Regions from separate parts of the Buttiauxella sp. WJP83 genome, predicted to be linked through region 1. Evidence: predicted binding sites of a transcription regulator. Region 1 holds the regulator's gene; the other holds the start of a gene.
The links. The regulator PurR, encoded in region 1, represses purine synthesis genes. The targets are predictions, from matches to a motif close to CANGCAAACGTTTGCNTG.
Positions count from the first base shown of each region.

Region 2: purL (phosphoribosylformylglycinamidine synthase) is a predicted target of PurR. The motif match lies at 2,544-2,561, and genes of this name have one in related genera.

Region 1 covers NZ_CP110080.1:2,058,811-2,063,241, forward strand. Annotated here, with positions in the region: gene punC (purine nucleoside transporter PunC) at 1-298, opposite strand, end outside; gene punR (DNA-binding transcriptional activator PunR) at 414-1,331, shown strand; gene purR (HTH-type transcriptional repressor PurR) at 1,350-2,375, opposite strand; gene cydH (cytochrome bd-I oxidase subunit CydH) at 2,684-2,773, shown strand; gene sodB (superoxide dismutase [Fe]) at 2,853-3,434, opposite strand; gene OH773_RS09545 (C40 family peptidase) at 3,557-4,411, opposite strand.
Region 2 covers NZ_CP110080.1:1,111,149-1,115,579, forward strand. Annotated here, with positions in the region: gene yfhb (phosphatidylglycerophosphatase C) at 1-245, shown strand, start outside; gene tadA (tRNA adenosine(34) deaminase TadA) at 468-938, shown strand; gene mltF (membrane-bound lytic murein transglycosylase MltF) at 823-2,379, opposite strand; gene purL (phosphoribosylformylglycinamidine synthase) at 2,650-4,431, shown strand, end outside.

The DNA of each region.
Region 1 (4,431 bases):
GTACCAATAGCGCAGTGGCGCTTTCGACCCACAACATGCCGATACAGCCAATGGCGAACAGGCTTAACCCCGCCAGTAATACCGGTTTACGGCCGAAGTGATCTGACAGGGGTCCCCACATTAACTGGGCAAACGCAAATCCAGCCAGGAACAGACTCAGGCTTGCACTGACTGCCGATGCATCGGTCTGTAAATCTTGCTGAATGGCAGCGAAAGCAGGCAGGTACATGTCTGTGGCAAGGAAGCCCAGCACACTTAAGCCGGCCAGCCAGATAAGAAATCCTTTTGAAGGTTGCATAATTTTCTCTTGATTAATCTTGCAGGTTCATTGCCGCGAGAGTGTACGGAGTGCAATTACGCTTGTGAAACGCTAATATTTGTAGGTTGCGTTCAAAAATTTTGTGAGCAGAGAAATGTGGTCAGAATACTCGCTGGAAGTGATAGATGCGGTGGCGCGCAATGGTAGCTTCAGCGGTGCGGCACAGGAGTTGCACCGCGTTCCGTCTGCCATTAGCTATACGGTGCGGCAACTCGAAGATTGGTTAGCCGTTCCGCTATTCGAACGGCGTCATCGTGATGTCGAATTAACCCCAGCGGGCCTCTTTTTCCTTAAAGAGGGCCGTTCTGTTATCAAAAAAATGATGACGACACGGCAGCAGTGCCAACAGATCGCAAACGGATGGCGCGGGCATCTGGCTATAGCCGTTGATAACATCGTTAAACCTGAGCGAACGCGGCAACTGGTCGTGGATTTCTATCGCCATTTTCCGGATATCGAACTGCGCATCTTCCAGGAAGTGTTCAACGGCGTATGGGATGCGCTGGCGGATGGTCGTGTCGAGGTGGCTATTGGTGCAACCCAGGCTATTCCGGTCGGAGGGCGTTATGCCTTCCGCGATATGGGAACGTTGAGCTGGCGTTGTGTGGTGGCTTCCACTCATCCTCTGGCACAGCGCGGTGGGACGTTAAGCGACGATGACCTGCGTGACTGGCCGTCTTTGGTACTCGAAGATACCTCGCGTTCGTTACCCAAACGAATTACCTGGCTTTTAGATAACCAGCGCCGTGTGGTGGTGCCTGACTGGCAGTCCGGTTCGGATTGTTTGAGCGCGGGTTTGTGTATCGGCATGGTGCCGTTGCATATCGCCAGGCCGTGGCTGGATTCCGGGCGGTGGAGCGAATTAACCCTGGATAACCCGTTTCCTGACGCAGCATGTTGCCTGACCTGGCGGCAAAACGACGCATCACCTGCGTTGAGCTGGTTACTGGATTATCTGGGGGACAGTGAAACGATGAATCAGGAATGGTTACAGGAACCTGAGCCCGAGTAAACCCGGGCTCAACAACACTTAACGACGATAATCGCGGAATGGGCCATCAGCTACCGAGCGGCGTTCAATCAGACGCGGATGGACTTCAATCGATTGGGACTCTTCGCGTTTATTAACGATTCTATCCAATAGCATGTTAAACGCCGTTTCCCCCAGCGAATCTTTTGGCTGGTGGATGGTGGTCAACGCCGGTGAGAAGAAGCGCGCGTTACGCACATTGTCGTAACCAATAATGGAAATATCCTGCGGTACGCGCAGTCCCATCTCATCAGCGGCACAAATTGCCCCCATCGCCATGATGTCACCGCCACAGAATACTGCGGTAGGGCGATGAGACTGGCCGAGGATTTGCTGCATAGCGCGATAACCGGATTCAGGTTCAAAGTCACCCTGAACAATCCAGTTTTCTGGAATAGAAATACCCGCTTCTTCGAGTGCTTTCATAAAGCCAGCATGGCGACCGCCGCCAGTATTGCGTTCCATTTGGCCGGGGATAGCACCAATTTCGCGGTGACCGCGTTCAATTAAATAACGACCCGCCAGGTAGCCACCGTGGAATGCGTTATCGACCACGGAGTCGGTGAAATCAGCACGGGACTCGCCCCAGTCCATCACAACCATTGGGATGTGGCGGTACTCTTCGAGAACGGAAAGCAAGGAGTCTGGATATTCAGAGCACATCACCAGCAAACCATCGACACGCTTTTGCGCCATCATCGATAAGTAAGCGCGCTGTTTTTCAAAGTTATTGTGTGCGTTACCCAAAATCAGGGTATAGCCTTTTTCAAAGCAGCTATTTTCCACCGCTTCGATGATCTCGGCGAAATAAGGTGCTTCACTGGAAGTGGCAAGCAGACCGATCGTTTTGGTGTGATTAACTTTCAGGCTTCGTGCTACAGCACTCGGTGAGTAGTGCAATTCTTTAATTGCAGCCCATACCGCGTTGCGCGTTTCTTCCGCCACAAAACGGGTTTTGTTAATCACATGTGATACGGTTGTAGTGGAAACGTTTGCGCGCTTCGCCACGTCCTTGATTGTCGCCATTAAATTTCACTCCGGGCCATCTCTTAACCCCCTGATTACTAATGTGTTAAACGTTTGCGTACGCTGACTCCAAAGGCAACATAATGGTTGCAGGTATGCCGGGATTGCGACATAAAACGGGAGGAGGGCATTGAATTGACGATACGCAATAAATTAGCGAGGGATTTTGGCCTATCCTGGCGAAAAGTGGAAGAGGGAAAATGGATATCGGGTTAAAACCGTGAGGATTTTTATCTCCGATTGTGGGAAACTCATCATGACACATCAATTGTAAGGCTGTTTTGTAAGGTAACAAAAAGGAGTTGCTGATGAGTACCGACCTGAAATTTTCAATCACGACCACAGTTATTGTTCTGGCTTTGATTGTTTGCGGCGCATTAACTGCCGTACTGCACTGATTAAGATGGGCCGCTTATCGCGGCCCATTAACATTCCCCTAAATAGCTCCGCAACACGAACTATTTAGGGAGCAAACTTCTACGCTGCAAGATTCTTCTCAACAAACGCCCAATTCACCAGCGCCCAGAAATGCTCGAGGTAGTTAGGACGAGCATTGCGGTAGTCGATGTAGTACGCATGTTCCCAGACGTCCACCGTCAGCAGTGGTTTAGCGGCAGTCGTCAGTGGCGTACCCGCGTTGGAAGTAGAAACAATCGCTAAAGCGCCATCTTCCTGTTTAACTAACCACGTCCAACCTGCGCCAAAGTTCTTGATAGCGGCATCAGTAAACTGTTGTTTGAATTCAGCGAAGCTACCGAAAGATTTGTTGATAGCGTCCAGAAGTTCGCCAGTAGGTTCCCCGCCTGCATTTGGTGCCAGGCAGTTCCAGTAGAAGGTGTGGTTCCACACCTGAGCGGCGTTGTTAAAAACACCACCCTCGGAAGTACGAACGATCTCTTCAAGCGTTTTACCTTCAAAAGCTGTGCCCTTAACCAGGTTATTCAGGTTAGTGACATAGGTTTGATGGTGTTTGCCGTAATGGTATTCCAGGGTTTCAGCGGAGATATGCGGTGCTAAAGCATCTTTCGCATACGGTAATGCAGGTAGTTCGAACGACATTGCTAACTCCTTATTATTTTGTTTACTTCTAAATAACCACTTTTAATGCGGGTTTAGGTTAACAAATTGAAAGGATAAGCAAAAGAAGAACTCACCTGCCCATTTCAGGGCAGGTGAAGGTTTTAACGAATGGTTTTAGATGTCATGACGCGTTTAGCGCCAACATAGTGGCGTTGCCAATAGTCTTCGCTCAACGAGGTGATTTGAATATCACGGCCAGTACGCGGTGACTGGATGAATTTCCCATTACCGACGTAGACACCAACGTGATCCGCAGTGCCACGGCCTTGGGTGCGGAAGAACACAAGGTCACCCGTTTCCAGTTCCCCGCGATCAACCGGAGAAGCATCACGCAGGTGATACATTTCGTTTGCAGTACGCGGAATACGGAATTTCACCAAATCTTTGTAAGCGTAATAAACCAAACCGCTGCAATCGAAGCCAGTACGCGGCGACGTGCCACCCCAGCGATACGGTTTGCCAATCTGGCCCATCAGTTTGTTCATCGCCGTCTTCTGTGCTTTCTGCACCCGGACTTTGTGCGCTGCTGCAATCGTCGTTGGTTGCTCTGCTTTGACTTTCACACAGCGCGTTTTGTAGCCCTTACGCGGTTTACTGCATTTTTCGGTAAAAGTAACAGGCTGGACTTTCGCGAGCTGGGAGGAGTTTTTACGATCATTTTTTGCAAGATGTTTTGTTTTTGCACTGCTGGTGTTCTTAGCGATTTTACTCTTTGAGGCAGTGGATTCTTTTTTCTTGCTGGTGGTTTTAGAAGAGGTGTTAGTTTTCTTGCTGGCGGTAGTGGTTTTATCTTTACTCTTACTGCTCTTTTCTGTGCTCTTCGTTGTGCTTTTCACAACGTGCGCTTTTTGCGCAGCCACGGGACGAGCGTGCTCAGACGCCTGCGTCAATGGTGTATACGGCAAGGTAAATAGCAGAGCACAGAGCGTGATAGAAATTTTTGTTATCCGCGCCACTCGACAATCCCCTGGTTAAA
Region 2 (4,431 bases), 950 kb from region 1:
TTGATACGGCGTGGCTGCCAAAAGTTAAGCTTATTGCCAGCCAAATCAAACGCTCCCACGGTGGGTGGGTGCTCACATTGCGATGCCTGGGGCATGAAAAAGTATCTCAGCTCGAACAGCAGATTGGCACGCCACTGCAACTTTACAGTGGCTATAGCGACAGCAATCAGGACAACCCCTTGCTCTATTTCTGCCAACACCGCTGGCGTGTGACGCCGCAAGGGCAATTGCAACAGTTGGAATGATGCTATTTCGCCTCATATAAGATCTATCTATACCCAAAATAATTCGAGCTGCATCGCGGCGGCAAATGAACGAATCCCGATGAGCTTAGTTAACTAAGTGATTCGGGTGAGTAAATGCAGCCAACAAAGATGCAGTTTGAAGTATGACGGGTATATAATGCGCCGCCCAAATCTAGCCCGGAGACTCCCTTGTCAGAAAGCGAATTTACCCATGAACACTGGATGCGTCATGCATTGACTCTCGCTCGTCGTGCATGGGAAGAAGGCGAAGTTCCGGTTGGTGCGGTGTTGGTGCATAACAACCAGGTGATAGGTGAAGGCTGGAACCGCCCTATTGGCCGACATGACCCCACAGCGCATGCGGAAATTATGGCGCTGCGTCAGGGCGGTTTGGTGTTGCAAAACTATCGCCTGCTGGAAACCACGCTGTATGTCACCCTTGAGCCTTGCGTAATGTGCGCAGGGGCGATGGTTCATGGCCGCATCGGTCATTTGGTGTTTGGCGCGCGTGATGCCAAAACCGGCGCAATCGGATCGCTAATGGACGTGCTGGGTCATCCTGGTATGAATCACCAGGTTACGGTGACTGAGGGCGTTTTGGCAGAAGAGTGTTCGGCCATGCTGAGTGATTTTTTTCGAGCCCGCCGTCTTGAGAAAAAGGCCCTAAAGGAAAAGGCCCGAAGCTCGGAATAGCCAACTCAACGGGCGCAACGACTGGATACGCCTCGGCATATTTAAGCTCTTGCGCTTCCTGCTTCTCTTTCTCGAGCAAGTACCCCACCAGGCTGATGTAATATTTCCGGATATTCTCCACATACGCATACGCTTCATGACCACGGGCGTATCCATACGTTGTTTTCGAGTAATACTGTTTTTGGCTAAGTAACGGCAGCCGTGTTTTTACATCTGCCCAACTATCCGGATTGCCTTTTTGTTTTGCCGTCAACTGGCGGGCATCAAGCATATGGGCATAACCCATGTTATAAGCCGTCAGCGCAAACCATATCTGTTCATCCTTTGGCACACTGTCAGGGACTTTTGCCACCATATCCTTCAGATAACGGCTTCCCCCTTCAATACTCTGCTCTGGATCCAGCCGGTCGGTGACACCGAGGCTTTGGGCCGTATTTTTGGTGAGCATCATCAAACCACGCACACCGGTTGGTGAGGTGGCCTGGTTATCCCAGTGTGATTCCTGATAAGAGATGGCCGCCAGCAAACGCCAGTCAAGTTCGGTGGCATACTTTTCGAATAATGGCTGAAGCTCAGGCAGCACGGCATCTACCGCTTTCAGGAACGTACGGGTATCGACGTAATCAAAATCCCCAACGTGGCCGAGATATTTTTCTTCCAGGCGTGCGAACGTGTCGTCACTGTTGAGTCGGTTATAAAAGTCGAGCAGGGCGGCGGACAGGCTGTCGTCGCTGTCTAACGCGCTAAACCAGGTTACCGGCTGTTCGTCGGTAATGTCCAGGGCGACAGCAAGCTGCGGATGAACGCGCTGGAAGGTGCTGATCGCAACAGAATCGGCAATAGTAAACGGGATTTTCCCTTCCACCACTTGCTGCAACAATTCTGTGCTGCTGTGTTGCTCATCAATACGCCAGCTCAAATCCGGGTATTTTTGTTGTTTAAGTTTATTCAACGCACTCAGAGATGTGACACCAGGCGAAAGCACCAATTGGTTTTCTTTAATGCCAGCCAGTGTCTTAGGGCGCGGGCTGCCCATGCGATAAACCATCTGCTGTGAAACGGAGTAGTAAGCCGGGCCTGCACGGTAATGCTGACTGCGTTGTGTGTCGTACACCAGACCCGCAGCGATAATATCGGCCCTGCCATTATCAATGTCGTCGAACAGTTCTTGAATATTTGGGCGAACAGTCACTTCCAGCTTTACGCCGAGGTAGTGGGCAAACTGCTCTGCTAACTCATAATCCAGGCCAATCTGTTTGCCCTGATAAAGGGTATAGGTCAGCGGCGACTCAATTGTACCGACGCGCAGAACTCCCCGCTCTTGAATGGCGGCGATGCGGTTTTCGGCTTGTCCGAACCAGGGAATGGAGGGCCATAGCGCCACTGCCAGCAACACGGTTACGGCACCGATAAGCAGATAATTAAATTTAAATCTTTTCAAATAGTTAATCTGCGTCGAGGCGTCGAGTCTTAGCTAACAACAGGCTTCAAAAATGGAGGCTATACAATAAGGTGTGGCGCATTTTGCTTAACAAAACGCCACTGTGCAACTTATTCAACATTTCTGGTTAAATTATCATCACAAAAAAGTAATCTGTTTATTTCAACGCAAACGGTTTCGTCATGGCGGAGGATTATCTATAATGGCGCCCGTTTTCCCCTTGCGCCCACTGAAGCGTCCCCCTGGCGTTTCGAAGACGAGAGATCTTTGATGATGGAAATTCTGCGTGGTTCGCCCGCTTTATCGGCATTTCGTATTAACAAATTACTGGCCCGTTTTAATGACGCCAACCTTCCGGTCAGCGACATTTATGCCGAGTATGTTCACTTTGCCGATCTCGATGCGCCGCTAACGGCTGAAGAGCACGCCCGTCTGCAACGGTTGTTGAAATATGGTCCAACCCTTGCCGACCACGCCCCGACCGGCCACTTAATTCTGGTCACGCCGCGTCCTGGTACCATCTCACCCTGGTCCTCTAAAGCGACCGATATTGCTCATAACTGCGATTTGGCAAAAGTTAAACGTCTGGAACGCGGCGTGGCGTACTACGTCACCGGCAGCACGCTGACTCAGGCGCAACGTCAGGACGTTGCCGCACTCTTGCATGACCGCATGATGGAAGGCGTGTTTGACTCGCTCAATGACGCGCAGCAACTGTTTTCACAGCATCAACCAGCCCCAGTACAAAGTGTTGACCTGTTATCTCAAGGTCGTGAAGCGCTGGTTGAAGCCAACATTCGTCTGGGCCTGGCTCTGGCAGATGACGAAATCGATTATTTGCAGGATGCGTTCACCAAACTGGGACGCAACCCGAACGACATTGAGCTGTACATGTTCGCGCAGGCGAACTCCGAGCATTGTCGCCACAAAATCTTCAACGCCGACTGGATTATTGACGGCGTCGAGCAGCCTAAGTCGCTGTTCAAAATGATTAAAAACACCTTTGAGAAAACCCCGGACTACGTGTTATCGGCATATAAAGATAACGCCGCGGTGATGGAAGGTTCGGTGGTAGGGCGTTTCTTTGCCGATCACGATGCAGGCCGCTACGACTTCCACCAGGAAGATGCGCATATCCTGATGAAGGTCGAAACGCACAACCACCCAACGGCGATCTCTCCATGGCCGGGTGCAGCGACCGGTTCCGGCGGCGAAATCCGTGATGAAGGTGCGACAGGTCGCGGTGCTAAACCTAAAGCGGGCCTGGTTGGATTCTCTGTTTCCAACTTGCGTATTCCGGGCTTTGAACAGCCGTGGGAAGAAGATTTCGGCAAGCCTGAGCGCATCGTGACGGCGCTGGATATTATGACTGACGGCCCATTGGGCGGCGCGGCATTTAACAACGAATTTGGTCGTCCGGCGCTGACAGGCTACTTCCGTACTTACGAAGAACAAGTCAACAGCCATAACGGCGTAGAGCTGCGTGGCTACCATAAGCCCATCATGCTGGCTGGCGGCATCGGTAACATTCGTGCTGACCATGTTCAGAAAGGCGAAATCACCGTTGGCGCAAAACTGATAGTCCTCGGCGGTCCGTCCATGAACATTGGTTTGGGTGGTGGTGCGGCTTCTTCTATGGCATCCGGCCAGTCTGATGCGGATCTGGATTTTGCTTCTGTACAGCGTGACAACCCTGAAATGGAGCGCCGTTGCCAGGAAGTTATCGATCGCTGCTGGCAGTTGGGCGATGCCAACCCCATCCTGTTTATCCATGATGTGGGCGCGGGCGGTCTTTCTAACGCGATGCCAGAACTGGTGAACGACGGTGGCCGAGGCGGGCGCTTTGATCTGCGTAAAATTCTCAACGATGAACCTGGCATGAGCCCGCTGGAAGTATGGTGTAACGAATCCCAGGAGCGTTATGTTCTGGCTGTTGCACCTGAGCAGTTGCCACTGTTTGATGAACTCTGCCGCCGCGAACGCGCGCCGTACGCCGTCATCGGTGAAGCGACTGAAGAAAAACATCTGACGCTCAGCGACAGCCATTTCGAC